DNA from 2 places in the Brevundimonas sp. DS20 genome. Region 2 is predicted to be linked to the other one. Evidence: riboswitches for the same ligand, from Rfam matches in the RefSeq annotation. Region 2 holds a riboswitch; the other holds the start of a gene.
The links. Region 2 has a riboswitch for cobalamin ahead of metE (5-methyltetrahydropteroyltriglutamate--homocysteine S-methyltransferase). Riboswitches for the same ligand answer to the same signal wherever they lie in the genome.

Region 1 (5,432 bases), 1.3 Mb from region 2:
GGCGGCCCACCCGGACCGGCAGCCCGACGCCGACGGCTGAGCGCGCCCGACCCATATCGGCGGTCGATGAGTAAGACTCGCGTAAGGTCTTGATCAACCTCCCTTAAGCTTTGGGGGGCATGATCGGGGGGTGACGCAGTCCCCACCCTCTCCCTCGGCGCCATCGCCGGTCGATCGCCTGGCCCTGGCCGTGGTGACCGAGCCCGAGCGCGCCGCCAAGCCCCTCATGGCCGCCCCGTCGGGCGCCCGCGAGGACGCGATGCGTTTCCTGTTGCAGACGGGAGCGGACGCGGGGGTCAAGGTGATCGCGACCAAGCCGACCGGCGACGGCGAACGGCTGTTGGGCCAGGCCTGGCCCTTCCCCTCCCCCTTCCGCGTCACGGTTCGCACCGTCGGCCTGGGCGAAGGACTGGATCGGGTTGAGGCGCGGGCGCGCCGCTCCTTGGAACGTCTGGGCCTGCCGCGGGGCGAGGCCCTGCTGGTCAACAATCCCGCCGACCTGGCCGGCGCCGAGGGGCGGGCCCTTTGGGACCGGCTGCAGGCCTTGAAGGCCCGCGGCCTGTTTCGCAGCATCGGCTTTTGCGCCACGGTCGAGGACGGACCCGTCCTCCTAGCCCGGCGCCTGGAGGCCGATGTGGTTCAGGTCGCCTGCAATCTTCTGGATCAGCGCGCGGCGGCCGAGGGAATTCTGGATGAGATCAAGGCCCTGGGGGCCCAGGTCCACCTGTCTTCGGTCTTCGCCGGCGGCCTGTTGTTCGCCCCCGGCGACGATCTTCCGGCCCATTTGACCGGCTATGATCAGGCCCTGTCGCGCATCCGACGGCGCCTGGCGGAACGGCGCTGCGATCCGATGCAGGCCGCCCTGGCCTACGCCTTTTCTCTGGAGGCGGTGGACCGGGTGGTGGCCAGCGTGGCCTCCGCCGCCGAGCTGCGCGCCATATTGGCGGCCGCCCATGCGCCCGGTCCCGACCTGGACTGGTCGGAACTGGCGCTGGAGGCGCCGGCGGCCTTCGCCGCCGACGCCCGCAACCTGATCAGTAGCGCAGCCTGACCCCGACATAGGCCGACCGGCCGGGCTCTCCATAGCCGAACACCTGCTGATAGTGTTCGTCGCCCAGGTTCTCGATCCGCGCCGTCAGGGCGACCTTGTCCGTCAAAGCGTAGGCCGCGTTCAGATTGGCCGTGACGAAGCTCTCGCGGACCACTGTGGAAAAGCCGCCAGAGTCGTCCTGATCGCCTTCCGCCCGCACGGTCAGGGCGCCCGACAGCCGATCCCCCGTCCAGCCCAGGGTCGCCGAACCGGCGTGTTCGGGCACGCGCAGCAGGCGAGCGCCCGTGGTGCGGTCCGCAGCGTCGGTCCAGGCGTAGGCCAAGGTCAGGTCGAAACCGGCGCCGAGGCGCGCGCGGCCTTCCAGCTCGAGCCCGTCCGACCGCGTCTTGGCGACGTTGACGTAGCGGCCGGCGGAATAGGTGATTTGGTCCTCGACGTTCAGCCGATACAGGGTCGCGCGTCCCTCGAACCGACCGCCGGCGGAGGCCCAGCCCAGGGCGATCTCGACGCTGTCGGCCGTCTCCGGCTTCAGCGCGGGCCACGGCTGGGGCGCGAAACAATAGTCGCACACCGCCTGGCTGACGGTCGGGGCCTTGAAGCCTGTGCCATAGGCGCCCGACAGGATGAAGCCGCCGGCCAGATCATAGGCCGCCGAAATCCGCCCCGTGGTCTTTGAGCCGAAATCGTCCGTGTCGTCGTACCGCAATCCGCCGCTCAGGTTCAGCGGGCCGGCGTCATACCGGGCCACGCCGAACACCGAGGTTATCGACAGGTCGCGCGACAGACCTGACGACAGGGCCGCCGAGGCCTCGTTGCGTTCGACGCCGAAGGCGTAGTCCACGCCTTGCGCCTGACCGTCCGCCTGCCAGCGGTAGGCCTGACGGTCACCGCTGAAGGTCGAGCCGAAGCCGTCGCTGTAGGAGGTGCGCTCCAGATCGGACGCCGAGATGCTGAACTGATGATCAAGACCGAAAGCCTGGGCCGTCACCCGACCGAAGCCCGACCACTGTTCGCTGTCCTGGGCGTCGCCGGTGTCGGCCAGCACATAGTCAGGCGCGGGGAAGCCGTCGATGTCGGCGTGGCTGTCGTTCCAGCGCACGGCGCCGTCGACCTTGACCGCGTCGGACAGGACATAGCGGCCCTTGGCGCCCAGGGTCGTGCTGCGAAAGCCGTCGGTCTCGGGATTGCCGTCCGCCTTGTCCGCCGCCGAAATCCCGTCGGTCTGGAAGCGCGAGACATAGGCGCTGAAGGCGTAGGTCTCATTGGCGACGCCGGCCGACAGACGACCGCGCGCCGTGTCGAAGCTGCCGGCCTCGGCCTCGGCGCGAACGCCGTCGATTTCACGCGTGGTGAAGGAAATCACCCCGCCGATGGCGTCCGATCCCCACAGGGACGACTGCGGACCGCTGAGCACCTCGATCCGGTCGATGTCGGCCAGTTCGAAGCTGGAGAAGTCATAGGCGCCGTTCGGTTCGGCCGCATCATTGACCGGCGCGTCGTCCACCAGCACCAGGGTCTTGCCCGGCGTCGCGCCGCGCATGCGGACCTGGGCGATCCCGCCGAAGGCCCCTGTTCGCGTCACCGACAGGCCAGGCACGTCGGACAGGATGTCGGCGGCGAAGACGGCGCCGCGTTGCTCGATGATCCTGGAATCGATGACCCGGGCGCCGGGCGTCTCGGCGACGATGGCGGGCAGGCGGGTGGCGGTGACCACGACCTCGTCCAGCTGGGTCGCCTCATCGGCGAAAGCGGGTGCGGCGATGACGGCGGCCATGGCCGCCGTCGACAGAAGAATGGAGCGCTTCATTGTGAGCGATATCCCCGTATCGGCCCGGCGAATGCGCGCGCAGGGTCGTGACCAGCGAGCCGATCCGCCCGGCCGCGAGGTCGGGACGACGCAAGATCGGGTCGCTTCCACGGAGAAACCGCGCCTCTGTCTGGTCCCGGACAGGAGCGAGCGACGTCGGCGGCCAGGTCTCCTGGCTTGCGGGTCATAAACCGCCGTCCTCGCCTTCCCAGTCACCCAGTGGCGCCGAGGTCGAGACCCCGGACGGACGACGCTCTCGCCGCCTACAGTTGCGGGCACAGCCACGGCGTCACACCGTGTTCCCTTAACCGCCTGATCCGGCCTATCGCAGGGGCGACAAGCCTGTGCAAGAGCCGGTCAACGGGCTTGAGCGCCAGGACGCGATCCGTCACCCTGTCGCAACATGAACGCCCCTGTCTCTCACCCGCCTGACATCGCCGCCGCTCTGGAGGGCGCCACGCCCTTCATGGCCCAGTATCTGACGGCCAAGGCCGGACAGCCGGACGCCATCCTGTTCTTCCGCATGGGCGACTTCTACGAGCTGTTCTTCAAGGACGCCGAGGTGGCGGCGGCGGCGCTCGGCATCACCCTGACCAGGCGGGGCAAGCACCAGGGCGAGGACATCCCCATGGCCGGGGTGCCGGTCCACGCCATGGAGGGCTATCTGGCCCGGCTGATCCGCCTGGGTCACAAGGTGGCCATCTGCGAACAGCTGGAAGACCCGGCCGAGGCCAAGAAGCGCGGCGGCAAGGCCGTGGTCCAGCGCGGCGTGGTGCGGGTGGTGACGCCCGGCACCCTGACCGAGGACAGTCTGCTGGATGCGCGCGGCGCCAACCGGCTGGCCGCCGCAGCGGTGCGCAAGGGTCGCGCGGCCGTGGCGGTGGTCGAACTGTCTTCCGGCGCGGTGGACAGCGTCGCCTGTGCGCTGGAGGATCTCGGGGCGACCCTGGCCGCCTTCCGCCCGTCCGAGGTCCTGGTCACTGACCGCATCTATTCCGACCCGACGACGCGGGACGCCCTGGACGGGTCCGGCGGCGTGGTTCAGGCCCTGGCCTCGGCCATCGCCGAGCCCCAGGCGGCGCGGACGCGGGTCGAGCGGCTGTACGGGGTTGCGGCCCTGGACGGTTTCGGCGCCTTCGAGGAGGCCGAGGTCTCGGCGCTCGGCCTGATCGCCGCCTATCTGGAGACGACCCAGGCCGGCAAGGTTCCGGCCCTGGCCCCGCCCCGCCGTCTGGGCGAGAGCGGGTTTCTGGCCATCGACCCGGCGACCCGGGCCAGTCTGGAGATCGACCGGACGCAGAGGGGCGAACGCGAAGGCTCGCTCTTGGCCTGTATCGACCGCACCGTCACCTCGGGCGGGGCCCGGGCCCTGGCGGAACGGATCGCCCGGCCGCTGCGCGACCCCCTGGCGATCAATGAACAGCTCGACGCGGTCGAATGGCTGCTGGAGCGGCGCGATCTGCGGCGCGCCCTTCGCGACGGGCTGAAGGCCTCGGCCGATGTGGCGCGGGCGGTCGGACGGCTGGCCCTGGGGCGCGGCGGTCCGCGCGATCTGGCGGCGGTGCGCGTGGGCCTGTCCGTCGCCGAGGGGATCGCGGGCCTGTTCATCGGTCAGGTGGACCCGCTCACCGGCCGGCCGCGCCGCATCGCCCTGGCCCTGGATCGTCTGAGCCTGTCGCCCGAGGTGTCGCGGCTGAAGGCCGATCTGATCGACGGCCTGGTGGACGAGCCGTCGCATCTGGCCCGCGACGGCGGCTTCGTGCGCCCCGACTATCGCCCCGAACTGGACGCCGCCCGCACCCTGCGCGACGACAGCCGCCGGGTGGTGGCCGATCTGGAGGCGCGGGCGGTCGCCGAGTCCGGCGTACCCTTCAAGGTCAAGCACAACGCCGTCCTGGGCTATTTCCTGGAGACCTCGGCCAAGGCGGCGGAGGGTCTGTTGCGGGCCGGGCCGGACAGTCCCTTCATCCACCGTCAGACCCTGGCCAGCCAGGTACGGTTCACCACGGTCGAACTGTCGGAGCTGGACGCCCGGATCAGCCAGGCCGGTCACCGCGCCCTGGCCATCGAGGCCGAGACCTTCGAGGGCTGGCGGCGCGAAGTCGCCCGCCTGGCCCAGCCGCTGCAGGCGGTCGCGGAGGCTCTGGCCGAGCTGGACGCCCATGCGGCCCTGGCGGAATGGGCCCAGGAGGCCGGGGCGACTCGGCCGGTGGTGGACGACAGTCTGGTCTTCTCGGTCGAGGCCGGGCGGCATCCGGTGGTCGAGGCGGCGGTCAAGGCGGCCGGCGATCCCTATACGCCCAACAACGCCCGCCTGGACGGGTCTGGATCGGACTGCGCCCGCCTGGCTATCGTCACCGGGCCGAACATGGCCGGTAAGTCGACCTTCCTGCGCCAGAACGCCCTTCTGGTGATCCTGGCCCAGGCCGGGGCCTTCGTACCGGCGCGCGCCATGCGTCTGGGCGTGGTCGACCGGCTGTTCAGCCGCGTCGGCGCCGGCGACGACCTGGCGCGGGGCCGGTCCACCTTCATGATGGAGATGGTCGAGACCGCCGCCATCCTGACCCAGGCCAC
Region 2 (5,432 bases):
ACCACTTCTGGTTCCCGGCCTATGAGCCGCGGCTGGCGCGGTGTTCGCCCGGCATTCTGTTGAGCATGGACACGATGCGGCTGGCGGCGACGGACGGCTTCCGCGTCTTCGACTTCGGTTTCGAAGGCGAGGGGTACAAGAAGTATTTCGTCAATGCGCGCCAGACGGTGCGGGAGGCGGTGGTGATCCGGCCCGGCCTGGGCCGGAGCCTAGGCGAGGCGGCCGTGGCCGCCCTGGGCGGAGCCGGAGGACGGGGGCAGGCCCTGCGCAACTCTCTGCGTCGCCGCTGGTCCACCATCGAGGCCTGCGAAGCCTCCTCCCTTGGCCAGTTGCGCGGCGCCGCCTTCGCCCTTCGGTCCGCCGTGAGCAAGGCGGCGGCCAAGCGCAAAGGCCCGGCCCGCGTGGCCCACGTCTAAGCGAAGCCGAGGAAGGCCGATGAACGAACGACGCACCCGCTACCCCGGTCCGATCTCAGAGGCGGCGGACCACCCGCACACACTGGTCGATCAGGGGTTCGCCGAGGATGCGGTCCTGGCGACGGTGCTGGATCGCTATCCCGCCGAACTGTTCGACATCAACCTGTATGACTATGACGAGGCGGGGCAGGTCAGTCTGCGGACCGGCGCGCGAGGGCGGCTGTCCGGCGAGGCCCTGCTGGAGGCCATCAAACAGGGCCGGCTGTGGGTCAATTTGCGGAGCTTGGAGACCGGCTGGCCAGAGCTTTGGGCCGCCGCCATGGACGAATTTCGCAAGATCCAGGCGACCTACCCCGGTCTTAGAGCCGTTCGGAACGCTGGTCAGCTGATTCTGTCGTCGCCCAAGGCGCGGGTGCCCTATCATTTCGACGCGGCAGGGGTGGTCCTGTTCCACATGCGGGGGCGCAAGCGGATCTACGTCTATCCCGGCGACGAACGGCGGTTGCCGGAACGGAACATGGAACAGGTGGTCGCCCGCCAGACGACCGAGGAACTGCCCTATGACCTGGCCTTCGAGCGAGAGGCGCAGATCATCGATCTGGAGCCGGGCCGGGCGCTGACCTGGCCTCTGTATGCGCCGCACAGGGTTGAGAATCTGGATCGGTTCTGCGTCAGCCTGTCGATGGACTTCCAGACCTGGCCGTCGCGTTTCCGAAACGGAGCCCTGTTCACCAACGCCGTCCTTCGCAGCCGCGGCGGACGCCCGCGTTGCACCGACGCCATGGGGACGCCCGAGCTGGCGGCCCGCTGGGCGGCCTCTCTGGCCCTTAAGCGCGCCGGATTGTTGAAGAGCCGGATCGCCCATTTCGAACGCGACTTCGAACCGCAGATCGGCGCCGCCGACGGAGCGGGAGAGATCCGGGCCTGAGGCGGGGCCAGGTTAATTCGGGTTCATGACCTGAAGTTAAAATGACTTCGGTCGCCCGGGCGATCACCCTTCTCCCATAGTCAGGGAAAGGGAGCTCTCATGAAGACCGTTCTGATCGCCGCCGCCGCATTGGCCGCCTGCGCCGCAGCCGCGCCGGCGTCGGCCGCCGAGGTCGAAATCCGCAACGCTGTCGCGCGCGTCGTCGTCATCGTCGAAGACCGCCAGGACGTCGCAGTGGAGGTGACGCAGGGACGCTCCCGGCTGCCCGCGCTTCAGGTCCGTCGTCAGGGACGGGACGTCCGCATCGACGGCGGCCTGCGTCGCACCGGGATGTGGGGCGGGGACATCCGCAACTGCAACGCCGGGCGTGCGGGCGCCGCCCAACCTGGCGAAGGCGCCAGTGTTGAGGTGCGCAACCTGGGCCGCGTCCGTCTGGAAGACGCGCCGCTGATCGTGTTGCGCACCCCGCGTGATGTGGACGTTAGCGCGGAGGGCGCTGTTTTCGGCGCCGTGGGACGCGGCGCGCGTTCGGTCGAACTGGACAGCGGCGGGTGCGGCTCGTGGACGGTGGCCAATGTCGACGGCGCCTTGGAACTGAGCGTCGGCGGCTCAGGCTCGATCCGAGCCGGCGCTTCACGCAGCTTGGAAGCCAATGTGGGCGGTTCAGGCTCCGTCGCGGCGGGCGCGACCGGAAATCTGAAGACCAGCGTCGGGGGCACGGGCCGGGTCGATGTGGCGGCCGTCTCGGGCCAGGGGGATATTTCGATCGGCGGGTCGGGCGGCGTGACCGTGCGCCAGGGCCGTCTGGACAAGCTGTCGGTGTCGATCGGCGGGTCAGGCGAGGTTCACTACGGAGGGACGACCCGCGACCTCAACGCGGCGATAGCGGGGTCCGGCAGCGTCTATGTCGCGGCGGTGACCGGCTCGATCTCCCGGTCAATCGTCGGCTCAGGCTCTGTCCGAATCGGACGCTGACATCCGCTTCTCGCCGCTGGAAGGCTCCGGTCGTGGAACCCTGGATCTTCCGCAATGGGACGGCGGCGATGAAAAAGCCCCGGCGGATCGCTCCGCCGGGGCCCTTTTTTTAGTCAGCAGACAGGCTGGTTTAGAAGACGCTCAGGAGGCTCGTGATCGACGAGACGCCCAGGCCGGCGCCGGCGCGGTCACGCGCTTGCAGGCCGCCGCCGAAGCTGTAGCGCAGACCCAGCGACCAGGTGTCGACGTCCAGCGAGTCGATGTCGGCGCGGGTGTAGGAAGCGCCGACCGAGAACGGGGTGTTCTCGATTTCGTACTCGGCGCCAACGCCGTAGGTCCAGGCGTCCACGTCGCCGCCGGCGACATCGACGTTGTTGTAGCTGACGCCGGCGTTCAGGCGCAGGTTCGGCATCACGTAGAAGGCGGCGTCGCCGCCGACGGTCCAGATGTCGGCGTCTGCGTCATCGGCCGTGGTGTAGGCCACCAGGCCGGTCAGGGTCGCGTTGGACAGGTACTTCTGGGCCTCGGCGCCGACGGTCCAGACCGGCTCATCGCCCGAGCCGATGCCGTTGGCGGCGACGAAGGCGCCCGCGCGGACGTCCGAGGTCCACATCTTGGTCAGGTGGGCGGCGGCGACGCCGGTGACGTCTTCTTCACCGAAGGCCTTGGTGTAGTCGACGGCGCCGTTCAGGGTCACGGTCCAGTCGGCGGCCGGCAGGGCGACCGTGCCGTCCACGGTCCAGACGTCGGCGTCGACATCGTTGCCGGCGACTTCGATCGAGGGGTTGGAATAGGTCACGCCGACCGAGCCGACGGCGTCTTGGGCGAAGGCCGGGGCGGCGAACAGGGCGGCGGCGGCCGTGGCGAGGAGGATCGTCTTCATTTTGTTTTGTCCTTAGCAGTCTCGACCCGGATGGGGGTCCGGGGAGGGCGGCTGCTATCAGGCGCGGACGAAGCTGAGCATTAAATCGTCGTTACGTAAGTGTCTTGAAACTGTCGTGTGGCCCATCTGCCACGCCTTGTGGTCACAATGTGTCAGGGGTGCGCGCATCTCGGGGCAAAGGGTTAAGATCAGCCAATCCTATAATCATATAAGCATGTCTTTATATGCATTGACGGCGACGAAAATGTGGGGTCATCTTGATGTGTCGTGGTCTCCGCGCGCCTTTCAGTGCGTGGAGCTAAGAGGGAAGCCGGTGTGAAACCGGCGCTGCCCCCGCAACTGTAAGCGGCGAGTCGAGGGTCCATCTAGTGTCACTGGCGTTCACGCCGGGAAGGCCGGACCCGAGGCGTCGACCCGTGAGCCAGGAGACCTGCCCCGACAGATAACGTCCTCCGGCGGGGTGTCCGGTCAGGCCGCATGCGCGCCGCCGGACCCTGCACGTCCGCGTCGGCGTCAGCGCGACCCTGTCCGAAGCCTGGCCACAACACAGGTTTCGAACGTCATGACCCGCCACACCGTCCAGGTCGCCATCCTCGGCTTTCCCCGCATCGGCCCCAAGAGAGAACTGAAGACCGCGCTTGAGGCCTATTGGGCCGGCAAGACCGACGCCGAGACCCTCCTGTCCACAGCCGCCGAGCTGCGCGCCCTGACCTGGGCGCGCCAGCGCGACCTGGGGGCCGACGTCGTGCCGTCCAACGACTTCTCTCTCTATGATCATGTGCTCGACCTGACGGCCATGGTGGGCGCCGTGCCGGCCGCCTACGGCTGGAGCGGGGAGCGCGTCGATCTGGCGACCTATTTCGCCATGGCCCGTGGATCGCGAGGCGACAGCCAGCCGTGTGCGCACGGCCATGTCCATGCGAGCGGCGAGGGGACGCCGGCCATGGAGATGACCAAATGGTTCGACACCAACTACCATTATCTCGCGCCGGAGTTCACCTTCGATCAGGTGTTCCGTCTCGGCTCGACCAAGGCGCTGGACGAATATCTGGAGGCGAAAGCGCTGGGGATCGAGACCCGGCCGGTGCTGCTGGGGCCTGTCTCTTATCTTCTGCTGGGCAAGGCACGGGGCGAGCCGTTTGACGTTCTCGGCCTGCTGCCGCGCCTGCTGCCCGTCTATGCCGAGGTGCTTCGGTCCTTGGCCCGCGCCGGCGCCACCTGGGTCCAGATGGACGAGCCTTGCCTGGTCACCGATCTGAGCGATGAGGCGAGGGCGGCTTATGATCACGCCTATCGGGTGCTGACCGATGTGACGCCGCCGATCAAGCTGATGCTGACCACCTATTTCGGCGGGCTCGGGGATAATCTGGAGACCGTGCTGCGTCTGCCGGTTCACGGACTGCACATCGACCTGATCCGAGCGCCGGAGCAGTTGGCCCAGGTCGCGTCTGCAGCGCGCGTGGATCAGGTGCTTTCGCTTGGCGTCATCGACGGCCGCAACGTCTGGAAGGCGGACCTCAACGCCGCGCTGGACAAGGTGGAGCCCCTGGTCGCGGCCGGGCGCAGGGTGGTGATCGCCCCGTCCTGCTCTTTGCTGCACACCCCGATTGATCTGGAGCGGGAGACCGGGCTAGACCCCGAGATCAAGGACTGGCTGGCCTTCGCCGTGCAGAAGGTGGCCGAGTTGGCCACCCTGGCGCGGGCGTTGAATGAAGGCCGCGCGGCGGTGAGGGCGGCGCTCGACGCCTCGACCGCCTCGGTCGCCTCACGTCGCACTTCGCCGCGCATCAACGACCCGAAGGTCCAGGCGCGAGCCGCCGACGCCGACCCCGCCCTGGCGCTCAGAAAATCCTGCTTTGAAATTCGTCGCCAGGTTCAGCGGGGGCGTCTGAATCTGCCCGCCTATCCGACCACCACCATAGGCTCTTTTCCTCAGACGACTGAGATCCGAAAGGCGCGCGCTGATCACGGGCGAGGCGTCATCGACGATGCGGCCTACGCCCGCTTGCTGCGCGACGAGACCGCGCGAACGGTCAAATGGCAGGAGGCGCTCGGCCTGGATGTCCTGGTCCACGGCGAGTTCGAGCGCAACGACATGGTCCAGTACTTCGGCGAGCACTTGTCCGGCTTCGTCTTCACAAAGGCCGCCTGGGTGCAGTCCTACGGTTCGCGCTGCGTGCGCCCGCCCATCCTCTATGGCGACGTCGCGCGGCCGAGGCCGATGACGGTC

Region 1: linked by a shared signal. The riboswitch ahead of JL11_RS03040 (TonB-dependent receptor plug domain-containing protein) and the one ahead of metE (5-methyltetrahydropteroyltriglutamate--homocysteine S-methyltransferase) in region 2 are both predicted to bind cobalamin.

What each region holds. Positions count from the first base shown of each region.
Region 1 covers NZ_CP012897.1:631,523-636,954, reverse strand. The annotation lists gene maiA (maleylacetoacetate isomerase) at 1-40, shown strand, start outside; gene JL11_RS03045 (aldo/keto reductase) at 131-1,051, shown strand; gene JL11_RS03040 (TonB-dependent receptor plug domain-containing protein) at 1,035-2,858, opposite strand; cobalamin riboswitch at 3,024-3,163, opposite strand; gene mutS (DNA mismatch repair protein MutS) at 3,262-5,432, shown strand, end outside.
Region 2 covers NZ_CP012897.1:1,951,294-1,956,725, forward strand. The annotation lists gene JL11_RS09435 (GNAT family N-acetyltransferase) at 1-416, shown strand, start outside; gene JL11_RS09440 (hypothetical protein) at 436-1,344, shown strand; gene JL11_RS09445 (GIN domain-containing protein) at 1,444-2,319, shown strand; gene JL11_RS09450 (porin) at 2,450-3,202, opposite strand; cobalamin riboswitch at 3,454-3,654, shown strand; gene metE (5-methyltetrahydropteroyltriglutamate--homocysteine S-methyltransferase) at 3,765-5,432, shown strand, end outside.